Regions from separate parts of the Streptomyces sp. NPDC020917 genome, predicted to be linked through region 2. Evidence: riboswitches for the same ligand, from Rfam matches in the RefSeq annotation. Region 2 holds a riboswitch; each other region holds the start of a gene.
The links. A riboswitch is a leader RNA that binds a small molecule or an ion and turns the genes downstream of it on or off. The one in region 2 is predicted to bind S-adenosylmethionine.
Positions count from the first base shown of each region.

Region 1: it holds a riboswitch for S-adenosylmethionine, as region 2 does, so the genes downstream of both, ACH4TG_RS13325 (putative leader peptide) here and ACH4TG_RS02450 (aminotransferase class V-fold PLP-dependent enzyme) in region 2, are expected to answer to the same signal.
Region 3: it holds a riboswitch for S-adenosylmethionine, as region 2 does, so the genes downstream of both, thrC (threonine synthase) here and ACH4TG_RS02450 (aminotransferase class V-fold PLP-dependent enzyme) in region 2, are expected to answer to the same signal.

Region 1 covers NZ_JBIRRR010000005.1:239,981-246,928, forward strand. Annotated here, with positions in the region: gene ACH4TG_RS13300 (alpha-mannosidase) at 1-1,008, shown strand, start outside; gene ACH4TG_RS13305 (transporter substrate-binding domain-containing protein) at 1,050-2,102, opposite strand; gene ACH4TG_RS13310 (amino acid ABC transporter ATP-binding protein) at 2,129-2,905, opposite strand; gene ACH4TG_RS13315 (amino acid ABC transporter permease) at 2,902-3,984, opposite strand; gene ACH4TG_RS13320 (putative leader peptide) at 4,363-4,497, opposite strand; SAM riboswitch class IV at 4,659-4,772, shown strand; gene ACH4TG_RS13325 (putative leader peptide) at 4,791-4,883, shown strand; gene ACH4TG_RS13330 (LLM class flavin-dependent oxidoreductase) at 5,332-6,573, shown strand; gene ACH4TG_RS13335 (NtaA/DmoA family FMN-dependent monooxygenase) at 6,611-6,948, shown strand, end outside.
Region 2 covers NZ_JBIRRR010000001.1:570,051-576,998, reverse strand. Annotated here, with positions in the region: gene ACH4TG_RS02465 (NYN domain-containing protein) at 1-487, opposite strand, end outside; gene ACH4TG_RS02460 (rhomboid family intramembrane serine protease) at 799-1,578, shown strand; gene ACH4TG_RS02455 (Lrp/AsnC family transcriptional regulator) at 1,575-1,856, shown strand; gene ACH4TG_RS02450 (aminotransferase class V-fold PLP-dependent enzyme) at 1,911-3,311, opposite strand; SAM riboswitch class IV at 3,474-3,590, opposite strand; gene trpD (anthranilate phosphoribosyltransferase) at 3,719-4,783, opposite strand; gene ACH4TG_RS02440 (cytochrome bc complex cytochrome b subunit) at 5,026-6,660, opposite strand; gene ACH4TG_RS02435 (Rieske 2Fe-2S domain-containing protein) at 6,660-6,948, opposite strand, start outside.
Region 3 covers NZ_JBIRRR010000008.1:10,981-17,928, forward strand. Annotated here, with positions in the region: gene ACH4TG_RS18915 (SMI1/KNR4 family protein) at 1-1,104, shown strand, start outside; gene ACH4TG_RS18920 (glutaredoxin family protein) at 1,164-1,433, shown strand; gene ACH4TG_RS18925 (trehalose-6-phosphate synthase) at 1,908-3,323, opposite strand; gene ACH4TG_RS18930 (glucosyl-3-phosphoglycerate synthase) at 3,463-4,428, opposite strand; SAM riboswitch class I at 4,584-4,716, shown strand; gene thrC (threonine synthase) at 4,710-6,041, shown strand; gene ACH4TG_RS18940 (MoaD/ThiS family protein) at 6,038-6,313, shown strand; gene ACH4TG_RS18945 (cold-shock protein) at 6,781-6,948, shown strand, end outside.

The DNA of each region.
Region 1 (6,948 bases), on a different contig from region 2:
ACCTCGGTGTACGACATCGGCGCCGGGCGCGAGGCGGTCCCGCCGGGCTCCGCCGCCAACCTGCTCCAGGTGCACCGGGACCTGCCCAACCACTGGGACGCCTGGGACGTCGACTCCTTCTACCGCAACACCGTCACCGACCTGACCGGCGTCGACGAGCTCGCGGTCGTCCGCAAGGATCCTGCGGCGGCGACGGTACGCGTGGTCCGCGGCTTCGGCGCCTCCCGCGTCGAGCAGACCCTGACCCTGCGGGCGGGCGCCAGGCGGCTGGACATCGCCGCCGACGTCGACTGGCACGAGCGGGAGAGGCTGCTCAAGGCGGCCTTCCCGGTCGACGTGCACGCCGACCGGTCGGCCGCCGAGACCCAGTTCGGGCACGTCTTCCGGCCCACGCACACCAACACCAGCTGGGAGTCGGCGAAGTTCGAGATCTGCGCGCACCGCTTCCTGCACGTCGGCGAGCCGGACTGGGGCGCCGCGGTCGTCAACGACTCGACGTACGGCCACGACGTCAGCAGGACCGTCCGGCCCGACGGCGGCACGACCACCACCGTCCGGCTGTCGCTGCTGCGCGCGCCGCGCTTCCCCGACCCGGACACCGACCAGGGCCGGCACCGCTTCCGCTACGCGTTCGTCCCCGGCGCGGACCTCGCGGACGCGGTGCGCGAGGGGTACCGGATCAACCTGCCGGAGCGCGTGGTGCCGGGCGGCGCGGCGGTCGCCCCGCTGGTGTCCGTGGACGACGGCGCGGTGGTCGTGGAGTCGGTGAAACTGGCGGACGACCGGTCCGGCGACGTGGTCGTCCGCCTCTACGAGTCCCTCGGCCGGCGGGCCGCCACCCGCCTGCACGCGGGTTTCCCCGTCGCCTCCGCCACGTCCGTCGACCTGCTGGAGCGCCCGCCGGCGGATGCGGACGGCGGCGTGCTCGACGTGGCGGACGACGGCGTGGCGATCGCGCTGCGCCCGTTCCAGATCCTCACGCTGCGCCTGGCCCGGGCGGCCGGGTAGGCGCGGCCCGGGCGCAGCGGGCGCGGGGACGCCGGGATGTCCTAGAAGGTGGTGGGCGGGTTGACGACGGAGCGGGTGACGCCGGTACCGGTCACCCCCCACTTGGCGAAGATCCTGGCGTAGTCGCCGGTGGCGATCAGCTTGTTGACGGCGTCGCTGAGGGCCTTGGCGAGCGGTGAGTTCCGGGCGGTGACGAAGCCGACCGGAGTGGTGGTGATCTGGCCGAGGTACTTGGTGCGCGGGATGTGCCGGGCCTCGTACTCGAGGCTGAGGGTGGGCCCGAAGGAGATGTCCACCTTGCCGTTGGTCAGGCCGAGGATGATGGGCGCGTTGTCGGAGAAGTACTGGACCTTGTACGGCTTCTTGCCGGCGGCCGCGCACTCGCCCGCGCCGTCGGTGAGGAGTTGCTGGAAGGTCGAGCCGGGGCTGGTGGCCACCGTGTAGCCGCACAGGTCGGTCAGGCGGGTCACCTTGTCGGCCGCGATGTCCTCGGCGCCGAGGAAGGACTGCCCGTCGTTGAGGTACGTGGCGAAGTCGACGACCTGCTCGCGGGCCCTGGTGGCACCGAAGTTGTCCTGCCCGACGTCGTACTTGCCGTTCTGCACGCCGGGGATGACGGTCGGGAAGGTGCCGTACTGGACGTCCCAGGTGACGCCGAGCACCTTGGCGACGGCGTTCCGCAGGTCGATGTCCAGGCCGACGGTGCTGCCGTCCGGTGCCTGGCCGCCGTGCGGCAGGCCGGAGGTGCCGACCACCCTGCTGGTGCCCAGGACGATGCTGCCGCGGCTGCGGATCCGCGCCGGGAGTTCCGCCGTCAGCGCGGGGTCGGCCGTCACGGACGTGACGACGTCCTCGTCCGGGATCGCCGTGCCGTCCTGGCCTGCCGACCCCGCGGGGGCGGCGGCCGGCCTGCCGCCGGGCGGCGCGGAACCGGCGTCCGCGGAGTGCGACCCGCAGCCGGCGAGCAGGACGAGGGCGGCCGCGATCCCGGCGGCCGTCACGGCGGTGCGGAGACCCGCGGCGGGCGCGGCGGTGTCGGCGGTGCGACCGGGGCGGGGGCGCCCGGCGGCGGGACGCGGGGGGTTCGTCGGCACGGTGGTTCCTTTCGTACGGGGGGGTGTCAGAGGACCGCGGCGAGGAAGGCGCGGGCCCGCTCGTGGCGGGGGCGGGTGAGGACGTCCGCGGGCGGGCCCGACTCGACGATCCGGCCGCCGTCCAGGAAGGCCACCGTGTCGGCGACCTCGCGGGCGAAGCCGATCTCGTGGGTGACGACGATCATCGTCATCCCGCTGTCGGCCAGGTCCTTGATGACCGCGAGGACCTCGCCGACGAGTTCCGGGTCGAGGGCGCTGGTGGGTTCGTCGAACAGCAGCAGGTCCGGGTCCATGGCCAGGGCGCGGGCGATGGCGACGCGCTGCTGCTGCCCGCCGGACAGCTGCCGCGGATAGTCCTGCTCGCGGCCGCCGAGGCCGACGCGTTCCAGCAGTTCCGCGGCCCTCGCGGCAGCCTGGCCGCGCGGCACGCCGCGGACCGCGACCGGTGCCTCGACGAGGTTGTCCAGCACGGTGAGGTGCGGGAAGAGGTGGAACTGCTGGAACACCATGCCGATCCGGGCCCGCTGCCGGGTGAGGGTGCGGTGGCCCACCTCGTGCAGTCGGCCGTCCCGGTACCGGTAGCCGACGATGTCGCCGCCCACCTCGACGAAGCCGGCGTCGGGCCGCTCCAGGTGGTTGATGCTGCGCAGCAGGGTGGACTTGCCCGAGCCGGAGGGGCCGAGCAGCACGGTCACCTCGCCCTGGCGCACGTCCAGGTCGATGCCGTCCAGCACCAGGTGGCCGCCGAAGCTCTTGCGCAGTCCCCTCACGCGCACCAGGGGACGGTCCGAGTCGACGGTCATGCCAGGCCCGCCAGTTCCCTGCCGCCGCGGCCGAACAGCGGCACGTTGCCGCGGAACAGCTCGCGGAAACCGCGAGCCGGGCGCCGGTCGCCGCCGCCTCCGCGGCCGCGGCCGCGCGCGTAGGAGCGCTCGACGAGGAACTGGACGGCCGACAGCAGCGTGGTGAGGATGACGTACCAGAGGGTCGCGACCAGCAGCAGCGGGATGACCAGGTAGTTCTGGTTGTAGATGAGCTGCGAGGAGTAGAGCAGGTCCTGCACGGCGATGACGCTCACGATGGACGTCGCCTTGAGCATGCCGATCAGCAGGTTGCCGGACGCGGGCACGATCGCGGGCATCGCCTGCGGCAGGACGATCCTGCGCAGGATCCGCGCCCGGCCCAGGCCCAGCGCCTGGGCGGCCTCGGTCTGGCCGTGGTCGACGGACAGCAGACCGCCGCGCACGATCTCCGACGAGAACGCGGCGACGTCCAGGCTCAGCCCGACGTAGGCGGCGAGGACGCCGCTGAACAGGTGCGCCGTCCGCACGGTCGCGAACGCCGGCCCGAAGGGCAGGCCGAACGACAACTGCGGGTACAGAGAGGCGAGTTCGTACCAGAACAGCAGCTGGACGAGCGGCGGGACCGAGCGGAGCAGCCAGACGAAGGCGAAACTGAGGCCGCCGAGCACGGGGTTGCGGGACAGCCGCATCACGGCGACCGCGATGCCGAGCAGGTAGCCGGTCGCCATCACCGCGGCGGTGAGCCAGAGCGTCAGCTCCAACCCGTGCACGATCGAGGTGTCCAGGAAGTAGTCGCCGACGACGCCCCACTGGAAACGGCGGTTGGTCAGCACGGTGTTGACCAGCATCGCGAGCAGTACGAGCAGCACGGCGGCGGAGATCCACCGGCCCGGGCGGCGCAGCGGGACCAGGCGGGCGGCGAGCAACTGCCGGTCGCTCGGGCCGGCCTGGGACCCGTCCGCGTCCAGGTGGCCGGGTGGCGGCGGCTCGGCCTTCCTCGGCGGTTCGCCGGAGGGCGGGATGCGGGCGCCGGAGGATGTCGGGGCGCCGGACGGTGTGAGGGCGTCGGAGCTGGTCATGGTGGCGGGTCTTCCGTCCCGTGCGGGCGCGGCACCGCACCGCGGAGGGGCGGTGGCGCTGCCTGCGGCGTGAGAGGTGAGGGAGCGGGCGTGGCGGCACGGGCGTGCCGGCCCGTCCGACGAGTGCGGCGGCTGTGGCGCGCAGGCCGGTGCGGGCATGGGTGGGTGCGGCGGGGGCGTGAGCGGCTGTGCCCCACGGCCGGTTGGGGGCTCGGGCCGGTACGGGCGCGGCCACCGCGGGTGTGGGACGTGCGGGTGTGGCCGCTGCCGAGGCGACACGGCCCGGTGCCTGACGTGAACGGGGATCAGGCCGGGGGGCGGACGCCGGAATCCGTCAGCGCGGCGCCGGACGGGTGCCGTGCGGCGGACGGGCGGGGGTCAGCGGACCGGGGTGTCCCCGGAACAGAGCGCGCTGCTGACCCGCAGCAGGTCGACATGGCGGCGGGCCGCCATGAGCGGGGCGAATCCGAGCGGAAGCGGCGTACCGCCGTTGCCGGGACGTCGTGCCTGCATGCGGATCACCTCGCATCCTCGGAGGGGCCGGGCGCGGGGCCTGGGCCCGCGGCCGGCTCACACCGTAACCGCTGGTCCCGTCCGCGGGCAATGCTTCCCTTTTCTGACGCTGCGTCAGCGGCCATTGTGCTGGACGCCGGTCCGGAGTTAGCGTGTGAGCGGGTCATGAGCGTCAGTCCCAAGCCCTGGCAGGCTGACCGGCAACCCTCCGACGCGGCGGGGTGCTCCAGGTGACGACCCGGCGGCGCCGAGCCCGGCGCCCGCAAGCGCGACGGAGGACGGAGGGGCTGCACATGCGCGGAGCCGTCAGCAGGGCAGTCAGCACCTACTCGCGTCGCCACATCGACCTGCAGCGCATCTCCAGCGCGCTCTGTCCCGCCGCCTGACCGCGCCCGCGCCGTCCCGCACGGCGGTCTGAGCCGGATCGCGCCACGGCGCGCGGCGGCCCTCCACCGCACGTGACCGCACGGGTACCCGCTGCCCCGCCGGGCGTTCCCGCGGGGCGCAGGCGGTGACCGTGCGCCGTCCCGCCGCGGTACGGCCGGGCCCCGCGCAGCCGTACGCGCCGTCAGCGGTGCGCGGGCGACCGCGGTCCCGCCGCCTCCCCGTGCCGCACGGCCGCCGGCTCCGGCGCGTCCGGCACGCGCTGCCGGCACGGCACGCCCTGCTGCCCGCCGCTCCCCGCACGCGCAGATCCCGTGTCCGGGCCGGCTCCGGGTGCGGGCAGGCCGCGCGGCCTGCCCGCGCTCCCCAAGCCGCTCCGCCAGCCGCGTACTCCGCCAGCCGCGCACTCCCCCAGCCGCGCCCTCCGCCGAAACAGGAAGCGACCTCTCCATGCCTCAGCCCCAGCCCGCCCTCCACCTCGCCGTCGCCCTGGACGGCGCCGGGTGGCATCCCGCCGCGTGGCGGGAAGCCGGCGCCCGCCCGCAGGACCTGTTCACCGCGGCCTACTGGGCCGGCCTCGTCGCCGAGGCCGAGCACGGGCTGCTGGACTTCGTGACGATCGAGGACTCGCTCGGCTTCCAGTCCTCCTCGCCCTTCGAGCCCGACCGGCACACCGACCAGGTGCGGGGCCGGCTGGACGCGGTGCAGATCGCCGCCCGGGTCGCGCCGCTGACCCGCCACATCGGCCTGGTCCCGACCGCGGTGGTCACCCACACCGAGCCGTTCCACGTGTCGAAGGCGATCGCGACGCTCGACTACGTCAGCGGTGGGCGCGCCGGCCTGCGGGTGCAGGTGTCGGTGCGCACGCACGAGGCCGAGCTGTTCGGGCGGCGCACGTTCCCGCACCTGCGCCTGGAGCACCCGCGGGACCTGGACGCGCCGGCGGTGCGGGCGGTGGTCGCCGAGACGTTCGGCGAGGCGGCCGACTACGTGGAGGTGGTGCGCCGCCTGTGGGACAGCTGGGAGGACGACGCAGAGATCCGCGACGTGGCCACCGGCCGGTTCGTCGACCGCGCGAAGCTGCACTACATCGACTTCGAGGGCCCGCACTTCCGGGTCAAGGGACCGTCGATCACGCCCCGCCCGCCGCAGGGCCAGCCGATCGTGGCCGCGCTGGCCCATCGCAGCGCCCCCTTCGAACTGGTGGGCCGTTCGGCCGACATCGGCTTCGTCACCCCGCGCGACGCGGTGGAGGCCGAGGCGATCGTCGCGGAGATCCGCGGCCACCAGGCGGCGGCCGGGCGCGCCGCGGAGACCGTGCACGTCCTCGCCGACCTGCTGGTGCTGCTCGACGGCTCGGAGGCGGAGGCGGCCGACCGGTGCGCCCGGCTGGACGCCCGCTCCGAAGCCGGACCGGCAGGCGACGCACTGGCGTTCACCGGGACGCCCGCAGGGCTCGCCGACCTGCTCGAGGAGTGGCTCGCGGCCGGGATCACCGGATTCCGGCTGCGGCCCGCCGCGGTCCCGCACGACCTGGAGCAGATCACCCGCGGGCTCGTGCCCGAGCTGCAGCGCCGCGGGCTGTTCCGCACGGCCTACGAGGCGGGGACGCTGCGCGGGCTGCTCGGCCTGCCGCGCCCGGCCGGCCGCTACGCCGCCTCCCCCGCCGCCCCGACCACCGCCGCCGTCTGAGCGCCCGCGGCACCGACGAGACCAAGGAAGCCGTCACATGAGCAAGCCCCTCAAGCAGATCCATCTCGCGGCCCACTTCCCCGGCGTCAACAACACCACGGTGTGGAGCGACCCGGCCGCCGGCAGCCAGATCGACTTCGGCTCGTTCGCGCACATGGCGAGGACCGCGGAACGCGCCAGGTTCGACTTCCTGTTCCTCGCCGAGGGACTGCGGCTGCGCGAGCAGGGCGGCGAGATCTACGACCTCGACGTCGTCGGGCGGCCGGACACGTTCACCGTGCTGGCCGCGCTCGCCGCCGTCACCGACCGGCTGGGCCTGGCCGGGACCATCAACTCCACCTTCAACGAACCCTACGAGGTGGCACGGCAGTTCGC
Region 2 (6,948 bases):
GCAGCGCGGCGAGTTCGCGCAGGGCCTCCTCGTCGGCCTTCTCGGCATCGGCGCGCTGCGCCTCCTCGCCCGCGGTGGTGACGAGCTTGGCCCAGCCGGCCGGGCGCAGCAGGTACGCGGCCGCGGCCACGTCCAGCGGGTCGGCGGCGGGCGGCGGGGTGCCGGCGTCGAGCGCGCCGGTCAGCTCGGGCTGCGAGTCGCGCAGCCGGCCGGCGACCTTCTGCCGGAACGCCACGTCCGACTCCAGGGCGGCGGCCAGCGCGGTCGCCGCGTACTTCACACGTCTGGAGGGGGTGAACCGGGCGTAGGGGCGCAGCGAGACCGGCAGCTCGGGATAGGTGAAGCCGCCGAACGCGTCCGCGGCGATGGTGACGACACGATGCCGGACACCTTCGGGCAGCGGCCGGTCCAGCAGGGGCTCGCCGTCGCCCTGCGCCCGCTCCGCGTCCGCTTCGGCGCCCGGAACGCCGCCGCTACCGTCCACCACTCACTCCCTGTCCGAGGTCCGCACCGATCGGATGTCCGTCGGTGTCGGTCGGATCAGCGACGGACGTCCTCCGGTGCCGCCCCCTTCGATCCCTGCGGCCGCCGCCTCCTGCTTCCATTGTCCCCGCAACCGGGGCCTGCCCCGGCCCGCGGCTGCTTCGCGCCGCCCGCGGCGCCGGACCGGTCCGGTGTCCCGGTCACCCTACGGCCTCGAAGGGACGCTGCGCTGCGGCGAGACGGCCTTTGCCGGTCACCCTCCGGCTGCGGCGAGGCGACCTTTGCCCGTTACGCCCCATCCGTCATGATCGGTCCATGGTCATCCCGGTGTACGACAAGAACCCGGTCCGCCGCACCCCGGTCGTGACGTACACGCTGATCGCCCTGTGCACCGCGGTGTTCCTGCTCGGCCCGCTGTCCGGCTTCACCCCCTCCTACGGCCACGGCCACGCGCTCCAGTGCGAGCAGGCGGTCTACTTCGACCGCTGGGGGGTGATCCCGAGCGAGCTGTTCCACGGGCGGCTGCCGGTGGACCGGGTGCCGCTGCCGCAGGGCTGCCCGATCCCGGCGCCGTACCCGAAAGTGCCGTTCCTGTCGGTGCTCACCGCAATGTTCCTGCACGGCGGCTGGCTGCACCTGATCGGCAACATGCTGTTCCTCTACGTCTTCGGCGACAACGTGGAGAACCGCATGGGCCGGGTGCGGTTCGCGCTGTTCTACCTGGCGGCCGGCTACCTGGCGACGTACGGGTTCGCCCTCGCGCACACCGAGGACACGCAGAGCCTGGTCGGCGCCTCCGGGGCGATCTCCGGCGCGCTCGGCGCGTACCTCTACCTGTACCCCAAGGCCCGGGTGACCAGCCTGTTCCCGTTCCTCTTCTTCATCCCGCTGCGGTTCCCCGCGTGGATGGTGCTGGGGTTCTGGTTCGTGCTCCAGTGGCTGGCGGCGCAGACCGCCCAGGGCGGGCCGGGCATCGCCTATCTCGCGCACGTGGTCGGTTTCGCCTTCGGGTTCCTGTGCGCATGGGTCTGCTACCGGCCACGGCGTAAGGTGAGCCTCGTCATCAGGTCCACCCAAGGAGACATCCCGCCGTGATCACCGCGATCGTGCTCATCAAGACGTCTGTCGACCGGATCCCGGAGATCGCCGAGGCGATCGCGGCGCTCGACCACGTCAGCGAGGTGTACTCGGTGACCGGCAACTACGACCTGGTCGCGCTGGTGCGGGTCGCCCGCCACGACGACCTCGCGGACGTCATCCCCGGGCGGATCAGCAAGATCCCCGGTGTCGAGGTCACCGACACCCACGTGGCGTTCCGCACCTACAGCCAGCACGACCTGGAAGCGGCCTTCGCCATCGGCCTGGACGCCTGAGGACTCCGAGGGCGCTCGGAGCCCTGCGCGGTCCGGGCCGGCGGCAGGCGCCGGTCAGGCCTTGAGCGGGACGCAGCGCCCGGCCTCGGTGTGGTAGCGCCAGGCCGCGCCGTCCCGGATGAGGGAGCGCGTGGCCGCGAGGAAGCGCGTGATGTGCTCCTCGGGGGTGCCCGCGCCGAAGCTGACGCGGATCGCGTTCAGCGACGTCTCGCCGGGGGCGGAGTCCGGTGCCCCGCACTCCCCCGGCGCGCTCTCCTCCGCGTCGAGCAGCACCCGCACCAGCGGGTGCGCGCAGAACAGCCCGTCCCGCACGCCGATGCCGTGCTCGGCGGAGAGCGCCGCGGCGAAGTGCGAGCTGTTCCAGCCCTTCACGACGAACGACAGCACACCGACCCGCGCCGCGTCGTCGCCGAACAGCGACAGCACCCGCACCTCGGGGAGTTCGGCGAGCCCGGCCCGCAGCCGCCGCAGCAACTGCTGCTCGCGGTCGGCCAGCGCGTCCAGCCCCGCCTCGCTCAGCGCGCGGCAGGCGGAGGCGATGGCGTAGGCGCCGATGACGTTGGGTGAGCCGGCCTCGTGCCTCGCCGCCGAGGTGTGCCACTCGACGTCGAGCGTGCCGTCCGCGCCGCGGGCGACGGTGCGGGTGGCGCCGCCGCCGGCCAGGTACGGCTCGGCGTCGCGCAGCCAGTCGGCCCGCCCGGCCAGCACGCCGGAGCCGAACGGCGCGTACAGCTTGTGCCCGGAGAAGGCGACCCAGTCCACGTCCAGCGCGGTGACGTCCACCCCGTGGTGCGGGGCGAGTTGGGCGGCGTCCAGGACGATCCGGGCGCCGTGCCGGTGCGCGGCGGCGGCCAGTTCGCGAATCGGCCAGATCTCCCCGGTGACGTTGGACGCGCCGGTGACGCACACCAGCTTGGGTCCCTTGGGAGCGCCGTGCAGCGCCACGTCGAGCGCGGCCACCGCCTGCTCGGGCGTGCGCGGCGCGGCCAGACAGGTGACGTCGGCACCCCGGTGCTGCCAGGGCAGCAGCGAGGCGTGGTGCTCGGTCTCGAAGACGAACACCTGGGCGCCGGCCGGCAGCGCGGCGGCCAGCAGGTTGAGCGAGTCGGTGGTGGAGCGGGTGAAGACCACCTGGTCGTCGGGGCGGCAGCCGAGGAACCGCGCGACGGTCTCCCGGCTCTGCTCGAACAGGTCGGTGGAGAGCTGGGAGAGGTACCCGGCGCCGCGGTGGACGCTGCCGTAGTACGGCGCGTAGGCGGCCACGTCGTCCCAGACCCGCTGCAGGGCGGGCGCGCTGGCGGCGTAGTCGAGGGCCGCGTAGGTCACCTCCCCGCCGGTCACCAGCGGGACGGACACGTCCCGGCCGAGCACGGGCAGCGGCGCACAGATCTCGGTGGCGCGGGGGGCAGCGATGGTCACGGTCACGACGAACTCCCGGAGGAAGGCAGGCGGCATCGGCGCCCGCCGGGGCACGCCGGAGACACGGCGGCCCGCACGGCGGCGCTGAACGCGCAAGGAGGCGGAAGGCAGCGGATGAAAGCAGACGGAAGTGCAGAAAAGACGCAGAACCGGGGCCGACAGGCCCTAGCGCATTCGCTTACTCAAGAAAGGCTCCCCAAGTCCGGCTTGCTGCGAGCCTCGCTGCCCGCAGCCTGGTCATCACCCGGGGCACCCCGCCTCGGACGGAGGGTTGCCGGACAGCGAGCCGGGGCCTTTGCGCTGTCACTCGTGACCTGCACAGCATTGTGCCATACACGTGCTTGGGTGCAAGGCGCCGTCCGCACCGTGGACGGACCGCACGGCGCGGGCCGCCGTCCGCGGTGCGGACGGCGGCCCGTGACGAGCTCGTGCGGGAAACCGCCTCAGGCGTGGGTCGCCGCGGCCCAGCGCTCCAGCACCGCGGCCGCCGCGCCCGAGTCGATGGACTCGGCGGCCTTGGCGAGGCCGGCCGCGATCTGCTCCTCCAGCGGCACGCTGCGCGGCTCCAGAGCGGCCAGCGCCGCCGCGGAGTTGAGCAGTACGGCGTCCCGCACCGGGCCGGTCTCGCCGGCCAGCAGACGGCGGGCCACCTCCGCGTTGTGGGCCGCGTCGGCACCGCGCAGCGCCTCCACCGGCACCAGCGGCAGGCCGACGTCCCGCGGGTCGAACGCGGTGTGCTCGACCTTGCCGTCGCGCACCACCCACACCTGCGAGGTGGCCGTGGTGGTCAGCTCGTCCAGGCCGTCGTCACCGCGGAACACCAGGGCGGACGAGCCGCGTTCGGCGAGCACCCCGGCCATGATGGGCGCCATGCGCGCGTCGGCGACCCCGGTGGCCTGGGCCCGCACCCGGGCCGGGTTGGTCAGCGGGCCGAGGAAGTTGAAGGTGGTCCCCACCCCCAACTCGGCGCGGGCCTTGGCCACATGGCGCAGCGCAGGGTGGAAGCGGATGGCGAAGCAGAAGGTGATGCCGGCCTCCTCGGCGACCTGCGCCACCCGCTCAGGGGACAGCTCCAGGTTGACGCCGAGCTTCTCCAGCACGTCGGAGGCGCCGCTGGCCGAGGACGCGGCGCGGTTGCCGTGCTTGACCACCTTCGCGCCGGTGCCGGCGACCACGATCGCGGACATCGTCGAGATGTTGACGGTCTTCGCCCGGTCGCCGCCGGTGCCGACGATGTCGACGCTGGGCCCGGGGACCTCGATGGTGTTGGCGTGCTCGTACATCGCGCGGACCATGCCGGAGACCTCGTCGACGGTCTCGCCCTTGGCCCGCAGCGCCACCGCGAACCCGGCGATCTGCACGTCGGTGGCCTCACCGCTCATGATCCGGTCCATCGCCCACGCGGTGTCGTCCACGTTCAGATCGCGACCGGCCATCAGTGCGCTGAGCACCTCCGGCCAGGAACGAGCTGCCGTCGTCTCGCCTCCGGCGGGTGTCACAACGCTCATGGGTCACGCTCCTGCAACGGCTCCTGAGTGGACCTTCACCCTATCGGGAGTGGGGGCGCGCACAGACGGGCCGGGGCCGGGGGGGGGGGGGGGGGGGGGGGGGGGCCGGGGCGGGCCGGGGCCGGGCGCGGGGGGGGGGGCGCGGCGGGGGGGGGGGGCGGGGGCCCCCCCCCCCCCCCCCGGGGGGGCCCCCCCCGCCCCCCCCCCCCCGGGCCCGGCCCGGTGTGTGGCGACGCTCTGCGTCAGTGGTGGCCGTGGCCTGAGGTGATCTCCTCGAACTCCTCCACCGTCGGCTTCGGGATCTGGCTGTGCTCGCCGTAGAAGTTGCGCGACAGGCGTGCCTGCAGCTTGTCGACGTGCGAGGCCTTGCGCGCGACACCGTTCTCGTCGACCTCGGGGCCGAGGTCGATCGGCGTCGGCTGGACGTGCGCGGTGAGCACGTGCAACTGCTGCTGCGAGAGCGGCTCGTGCACCTCGATGAACTCACCGTGCGGCAGGCGCTTGATGATGCCGGTCTCCCGGCCGTGCAGCACCTTGTCGCGGTCGCGCCGTTGCAGACCCAGGCAGATCCGTTTGGTGACCCAGAACGCGATGACCGGTAGGACGAAGAAGCCGATCCGTACGAACCAGGTGATCGCGTTGATGGACAGATGGAAGTGCGTGGCGAAGATGTCGTTGCCGCCACCGATCAGCAGCACGAAGTACAGCGTCAGCCAGCCGACGCCCAGGCCGGTGCGCACCGGGCGGTTGCGCGGCCGGTCCAGGATGTGGTGCTCGCGTTTGTCGCCGGTGACCCAGGACTCGATGAACGGGTAGACGGCGATGGACAGCAGCACCAGCGGGAAGATCATCAGCGGCACGAAGACGCCGAGCACCAGGGTGTGGCCCCAGGCTCTGATCTCCCAGCCAGGCATCACACGGATCAGACCCTCGGAGAAGCCCATGTACCAGTCGGGCTGTGCGCCGGTGGACACCTGGTCCGGCCGGTAGGGGCCGATGGTCCAGATCGGGTTGATGGTGACCAGCGCGGCGATCGCCGAGATGACACCGAAGACCAGGAAGAAGAAGCCGCCCGCCTTGGCCGTGTAGATCGGCAGCAGCGGGGTGCCGACGACGTTCTTCTCGGTCTTGCCCGCACCCGGGAACTGGGTGTGCTTGTGGTAGAAGACCAGGATCAGGTGGGCGGTCAGCAGACCGGCCATCAGACCTGGCAGCAGCAGGATGTGCACCGAGTAGAACCGGGACACGAAGTCGTGCCCGGGGAACTCCCCGCCGAACAGGAACATCGACAGGTAGGTGCCGATCAGCGGGGTCGACAGGACCGCGCCCTCGGTGAACCGCACGCCGGTGCCGGACAGCAGGTCGTCCGGCAGCGAGTAGCCGGTGAAGCCGGTGAACATGCCGAGGAACAGCAGCGTCCAGCCGAACAGCCAGTTGACCTCGCGCGGCTTGCGGAACCCGCCGGTGAAGAAGACGCGCATCATGTGCACGATCATGCCGGCGATGAAGATCAGCGCGGCCCAGTGGTGGATCTGCCGGATGAGCAGACCACCGCGCACCTCGAAGCTGATGTGCAGGGTCGAGGCGTACGCGTCGGACATCCGCACGCCCTGCAGCGGCGCGTACGGGCCGTGGTAGACGACCTCGGTCATGCTCGGGTGGAAGAACAGCGTCAGATACACACCCGTGAGGATGAGGATGATGAAGCTGTAGAGGCAGACCTCACCGAGCATGAAGGACCAGTGGTCCGGGAAGATCTTCCGCAGGTTCGACTTGGCCATCTTGTAGAGGCCGAGCCGGCTGTCGGTCCACTCGGCGACCCGCTCACCCGGGTGGGTGGCCCGCCGCCGCGACGGGGATTCGGTCGTAGTACTCATCAGCGCTCCCAGAAAGCCGGGCCGACGGGCACCGCGAAGTCACCGAGGGCGACGAGATTGCCATCGCCGTTGACGCTGATCCGCAGCTGCGGCAGCGGGTGACCCGCCGGCCCGAAGATCACTCGGGCCCCGTCGGAGAGGTCGAACGTCGACTGGTGGCAGGGGCACAGTACGTGGTGCGTCTGCTGCTCGTAGAGGCTGATCGGGCAGCCGACGTGGGTGCAGATCTTGGAGAAGGCCACGATGCCCTGGTGTCCCCAGGCGGCCTCGGTCTTGTCCTTGATGTCC
Region 3 (6,948 bases), on a different contig from region 2:
GTGTACCAGGACATCGCGGGCGAGGACGCGGAGGACGAAGAGGATGCTGCGGACACCGCGGACGGTACGGCGGACGAAGGCGACGAACGCGGCGACGGGTACGGCGAGTTCGACGATGACGAGCCCGAGCCGTACGGCGTGCAGGAGGCCCGCGTCCTCGCCCGCTCGCTGCGGCTCTCCCTCGACGGGGACGCCGCCGTGATGCTCCTGGACCCGGACGATGTCGGCGAGGACGGCGAGTGGGCCGGCTACTGGCTCGCCTCCTGGTCCGGCGAGGGCCCCGAGCGGCACGACTCCTTCCACGACCTGATGCGCCGGCAGTGGCGGTCCTTCCACGCGCTGCGCAGGCCGCCCGGCCCCACCCGGGACCGCTGGGACGCCGAGGTCGAGAAGGCCCGCCGGGCCGCACTCGGCGGGGAGGTCGACGGCCCCCTCACGGTCTTCGCCGAGGCCCACGAGTTCGGGAACCGGCGGGCCGACGTGCTGAGCGTGCAGATGAAGGCGCTGCTCGGCGACTGGCAGCGCTGGGTCGTCGACCTTCTGTGGCACCGCCCGCACGAAGGGGAGATCCTGCTCGGCCCGCTGTTCGCCGCCGAACTCCTCCCGCTGCTCCTCCGCCAGGACGAACTCGCCGAGCGGCACGCCCTGCGCCCGCTCGCCCGGTTGAAGGAGCACGCCCCGCAGCCCGTCCGCGAGCTCGTCGCGGACTACGAGCAGCGCCGCCAACAGCCCGGATTCCGGCTGTCGTTCGGGCCGCCCGCGTTCGACGCGGCCGTGCACGCCGTCGCCGACCGCCTCGCCGGGGCACCCGCGTTCCAGGCCTCCGACACTCCCGCGCGGCGCCCCGGCGGACTCCTCGCCGTCCTCTATGCCGGGGACGGCCCGGTCCCGCACCCCGACCCGCTCACCAGCCCCCGACACGTGCGGGCGCTGCGCGCCGAACTGTGCGCGGCCGCCTGGCCCGACCTGCGGGCGGCGCTGCGCCTGTGGCGCCCGGTCTGCGAGGACCACATAGCCCCGATATCCCTGCTCGCGCACCCCGTCCTCGCCCAGCTGATCACCCCCGAGCGCGGCCGCGAGATCCTCACCACCGCCCGCGGCTGATCTCCGCCCAGTAGGCTGCGACCAGGCACGACGGGAGTACGGAGACACGGGGAGGGGCCATGCCCGAGGACCACGACGGCGTCGTCATGTACTGGCGGCCCGACTGCGTCTACTGCATCAAGCTGCGGCTGAGCCTGCTGTTCAGCGGGCTGCGCTACTCCACGCGTCTGATCTTCCGGGACAAGGAGGCGAAGGCTTTTCTCCGCTCGGTTGCCGACGGCTGCGAGACGGTTCCCACGGTCGTGGTGGCCGGGCATCCCATGGTCAACCCCTCCCGCCGCCAACTCCTCGCCGCGGTCCGCGAACGCGCTCCTCATCTCCTCGCGTAGTTCCCCGCGCCCTCGCGGGGCCTGCGGCGTGCGTTGTGGCTGGGCGCGCAGTTCCCCGCGCCCCTGGAGCATCCGCCCCTCCGGGGCGGGGGTCTGGGGTGCCCCCGGGCCGCCGTTGCCGGGTGCCGCGCCGCTGTGGTTGTGCGCGCAGTTCCCCGCGCCCCTTTGGTGCTGCCCGGTGGGCAGGGGAGCCCAGGCCAATTTCATCCCGCAGACGGGGGGCGGGCTGGGAGGGGACGGTGCGGGAGTGTCCCCGCAGGAACTGTGCATGCGCCCGGCCCACTTGGCGGAGGGAGCCGCACGCACAGTTCCGAGGAGATACTCCCGTGGCGGCGCCGACCCCACCCACCGAAGGTGCACCGCCAGGGGCGCGGGGTCCCCCAGCGCGACAAGCCACGACGGCGCGGCAGGCGGCAGACCAGGCCCCGGGGCACCCGGGCTTCCGATACCGGCGAACCCCTACGGGAAGGGGCGTCAGCCGCCGAGTGCTTCCAGCTGGTCCAGGAACCACTTCGACGGCGGCAGAGCCGTCGCCGCATCGGCGAGCCGCTTCGTCCGCTCCGCCCGCTCCGCCTCCGGCATGGTCAGCGCAGCGTTGAGAGCGGCGGACGTCTGCCGGATGTCGTACGGGTTCACCGTGATCGCGTCCGAGGCCAGCTCCTCGAAAGCACCCGCCTCCCGGGACAGGACCAGCGCCACCCCGTTGTCGGAGACGACCGGCACCTCCTTCGCGACCAGGTTCATCCCGTCGCGGATCGGATTGACGAGCGCCACGTCGGCCAGCCGGTACGCGGCCAGCGACCGCGCGAAGTCGTCGTCGACCTTGAGCATCACCGGCTGCCAGTCCCGCGTGCCGAACTCCTCGTTGATCTCTCCGGCGACCCGCGCGACCTCCTCGGTGTAGGACCGGTACAGCGCCAGGTCCTGGCGGGACGGGTAGGCGAACGCGACGTGCACCACCCGCTCGCGCCAGCCGGGGTGGTCCCGCAGCAGCTGCCGGTAGGCCAGCAGGCCGCGGACGATGTTCTTCGACAGCTCCGTGCGGTCCACCCGCACGATCAGCCGGCGGCCCGGACCTGCCTCGGACCGCAGCTGCTCGATGCGCTCGGCCACGTCGGCGCGGTGCGCCCGCTCGCGCAGGAACGCGGCGTCGGCCCCGAGCCCGTGCACGCCCAGCCGCGTGGTGCGGCCCTCGACGGTGACCGCCGAGCCGTCGCCGGAGACCTCCGCGCCCAGCACCGCCGCGCAGCACGCGGCGAACCCGGCCGCCCAGCGGCGGGTGAGGAACGCGGCGCGGTCCGCGCCCAGGATGCCGGTCAGCAGCTCGGCCGCGATGTCGTCGGGCAGCAGCCGGAAGTAGTCCGGCGGCGCCCACGGGGTGTGCGAGAAGTGGCCGATCCGCAGGTCGGGGCGGCGCTGCCGGAGCAGTGCGGGCACCAGCGCGAGGTGGTAGTCCTGCACCAGGACCGCGGCGCCCTCGGCCGCGTCCTCGGCGAGCGCGTCCGCGAACGCGGTGTTGTACGCGCGGTACGCGTCCCAGTGGCCGCGGAACTCCTCGTCGAAGACGGGTTCCAGCGGGGTCTGGTACAGCATGTGGTGGACGAACCACAGGACCGAGTTGGCGATGTCGTTGTAGGCGGCGTGGAAGACGTCCGGGGGGACGGAGATCATCCGCGAGCCGGGCTCGGTGCGCCCCTGCCGCACGGCCTCGCGGTCGCCGTCGGACAGCGCCGCGCACACCCACAGCGCACCGGCGTCCGGGCCGATCGCGCTCAGCCCGGAGACGAGGCCGCCGCCGCCGCGCCTGCTGTCCAGGGTGCCGTCGGGTCGCACCGTGTACGACACCGGGCCGCGGTTCGAGGCGACGAGGATCCTCGCAGAATTCCCCATGCCGCGAGCCTAGCCACCACACCAGCCCCTCAAACTCCCTCAGCCCCTTCCGGGCCCCGGACCGCCGTCGAGCTGGCGTGGGACCACCGAAGACCGCCGCCCGGCCGCCGCAGACCCGCCGCCGGACCGCGCGGTCCCGCTACGCCGCGCGATGCGGCCGGTACTCGGGGACGGTGAGCACGGGCGGGCGCTCCGCGGTGTCCACCGGGTGCGTGGTGGGCACGAAGGCCGCGCCCTCCCGGGTGAACTGCGTCAGCTCGGGGCGGACCAGCGGCGCGCGGGACAGCCGCAGCTGCGCGGTGCGGTAGATGGCCGCGGCCATCCGGCCGAGCGCCTGCCCGTCCTGGTGCCGGTGCCGCCGCACCCCCACGTCGACCTGCGCGAGCGCGTCCAGCCCGACCAGCCCGAGCGCGTCGATCAGCATCCCCAGCTCCACCCCGTACCCGACCGGGAACGGCAGCCGCTCCAGCAGCGACCGCCGCCCCGCGTACTCCCCGCCGAGCGGTTGCACGAACCCCGCCAGCTGCGGCCAGTGCAGGTTCAGCAGCGGCCGCGCCACCAGCTCGGTGACCCGCCCGCCGCCGCCCGGCACCACCGCGCCGCCGCGCTCCAGCGGCCGGTCGTACATCGCCTTGACCAGCTGCACCGACGGCTCGGTCAGCAGCGGCCCGACGATCCCGGACACGAACGCGGCGTCGAACTGCCGCAGGTCGGCGTCCACGAAGCAGACGATCTGCCCGCTGGTGGCCAGCAGCGAGCGCCACAGCACCTCGCCCTTGCCGGGCAGCGCCGGCAGCCGCGGCAGGATCGCGTCCCGCTGCACCACCCGCGCGCCCGCCCGCTCGGCGATCCGCGCCGTGCGGTCGGTGGACGCGGAGTCCACCACGACCAGCTCGTCGACCAGCGGGACCTGCGACGACATCAGCTCGCGGCGCACCGTCGCGACGATGTCGCCGACCGTCTCCTCCTCGTTCAGCGCCGGGAGCACCACGCTCACCGTGCCCTGCGCGCCGGCCTCGCGCTTGGCCGCGAGCAGCACGTCCAGCGGCCGCTCGGCCGCCGACCACGATCGCCGCTCCAGCCAGCGCTCCACCTCGTCGAGCACGTGCGCCACTCCCCGGTGTGATCCATCTCGCGGTACGGACGACCCTCTCAGCTGCCGGAGTCGTCGGTTACAGTCTTGAACAACGCGTACGACGCCCGCATGCCGGGGTCGGCGCGCCGGGACGCCGCGAAGGCATACGTCCCACAACTGCATACCGCTCATCCAGAGGGGCAGAGGGAACGGCCCGTTGAAGCCCCGGCAACCCTCCCGCCGACCGCGAGGTCACCACGGTGGGGAAGGTGCCAATTCCGTCTCATGACGCGACCTGCGGCGTGAGGAAGATGAGGAGAAAGGGCCTCGCCATCATGGCTGTGCACACCGCCGATCACACCGACCGCAGCACCGCGACCGACTCCCCGTTCGGCGACGCGTTCGGACCCGCCGCGGCCCTGTCCTGTCGCGAGTGTGGCACCCGCTTCGCGCTCAGCCCGATCTTCGCGTGCCAGGAGTGCTTCGGCCCGCTCGAGGTCGCCTACGACCTTCCGGTCGGCGACCCCGAGGCGCTGCGCCGGCAGATCGAGGCCGGCCCGGCCAGCATCTGGCGCTACGCCCCGCTGCTGCCCGTCCCCGCCGACGTGGCCACCAAGCGGAACCTGCACCCGGGCTGGACCAAGCTCGTCAAGGCCGACAACCTCGCCCGCGAGCTGGGCATCACCGGCGGGCTGCACATCAAGGACGACTCCGGCAACCCGACCCACTCCTTCAAGGACAGGGTCGTCGCCATCGCCCTGGAGGCCGCCCGCACCTTCGGTCTGACCACCCTGTCCTGCTCCTCCACCGGCAACCTGGCCGGCGCGGTGGGCGCGGCGGCGGCCCGCGCGGGCTTCCGCTCCTGCGTCTTCATCCCGCACGACCTGGAGTCCGCCAAGGTCGTCATGGCCGCGGTCTACGGCGGCGACCTGGTCGCCATCGAGGGCAGCTACGACGACGTGAACCGCTTCTGCTCGGAGCTGATCGGCGACCCGGTCGGCGAGGGCTGGGGCTTCGTCAACGTCAACCTGCGGCCGTACTACGGCGAGGGCTCCAAGACCCTGGCCTACGAGATCGCCGAGCAGCTCGGCTGGCGGCTGCCGGACAACCTGGTCATCCCGATCGCCTCCGGCTCCCAGCTCACCAAGATCGACAAGGGTCTGCAGGAGCTGATCAAGCTCGGCCTGGTCGAGGACAAGCCCTACAAGATCTTCGGCGCCCAGGCCGAGGGCTGCTCGCCGGTGTCCGCGGCGTTCAAGGCCGGCCAGGACGTGGTCCGCCCGGTCAAGCCGGACACCATCGCCAAGTCGCTGGCGATCGGCAACCCGGCCGACGGCCCGTACGTCCTGGACATCGCCCGCCGCACCGGCGGCGCGGTGGAGGACGTGAACGACGATCAGATCGTCGACGCCATCACGCTGCTCGCCCGCACCGAGGGCGTGTTCGCCGAGACCGCGGGCGGCGTGACCGTCGGCGTGCTGCGCAAGCTGGTCGAGACCGGCCAGCTCGACCCCTCCTCCGAGACCGTCGTACTCAACACCGGCGACGGCCTGAAGACCCTCAACGCGGTGGAGGCCTCCGCCCGGCCGACCGCGACCATCCGACCCACCCTTGCCGCGTTCCGAGAGGCTGGCCTCGCATGAGTGCTTCCGTCCGCATCCCCACGATCCTCCGTACCTACACCGGCGGCCAGGCCGAGGTGCCGGCCGAGGGCGCGACGCTCGCCGAGGTCATCGAGTCGCTGGAGAAGAATCACGCCGGCATTTCGGCGCGAGTTCTCGACGACACCGGAAAACTCCGTCGTTTCGTGAACGTTTATGTGAACGACGACGATGTGCGCTTTTCCGAGGGACTGGCCACCGCGGTGCCGGACGGCGCCAGTGTGTCGATCATTCCGGCGGTCGCGGGCGGCTGAACGCCGTTGAAACCTCCGTTGCGGAGATCCGCCACATGACCGCGCGGTTCTGTCGCATTGTGCCCCGTTCACCCCTGAGGGTGGACGGGGCACGCTGCTGCCGGGGCGCCGACGGGCCACCGGTACTGTTGCCAGGGGCAAGTGAGCCCCTCTCAGGTCGCTGCGGCGATTTATCGCCAAATTCGCGAGCGAATCGCGCCGAGCATCCGGGTTTGTCCCGTCCGAGATGCCCCGTCATATGGGCTTTTCTCAGGGCATTTCCGATGGGTCGCGCCAAGAATTCTCGTCCAATTGACCTGTTGCAGTGGGCATCCGTGCAGATACATTCAGCCGCGGTCGACGCGTTCCGGCGCACGCCCCCCAGGGCCCCCACCCGTCGAGCGGTAAGGGGTGCTACGGGAGGTGAGGTCTGACCCGGGCCCGCGGAGTGCGGGGCCGCGATAGGGCCAGCAATAGGGGAGTTAGGAATGGCTCAGGGCACCGTCAAGTGGTTCAACGCGGAGAAGGGCTACGGCTTCATCGCGGTCGACGGTGGTGCGGATGTGTTCGTCCACTACAGCGCGATTCAGATGGACGGCTACCGCACCCTCGAGGAAGGCCAGCGGGTCGAGTTCGAGATCTCGCAGGGTCAGAAG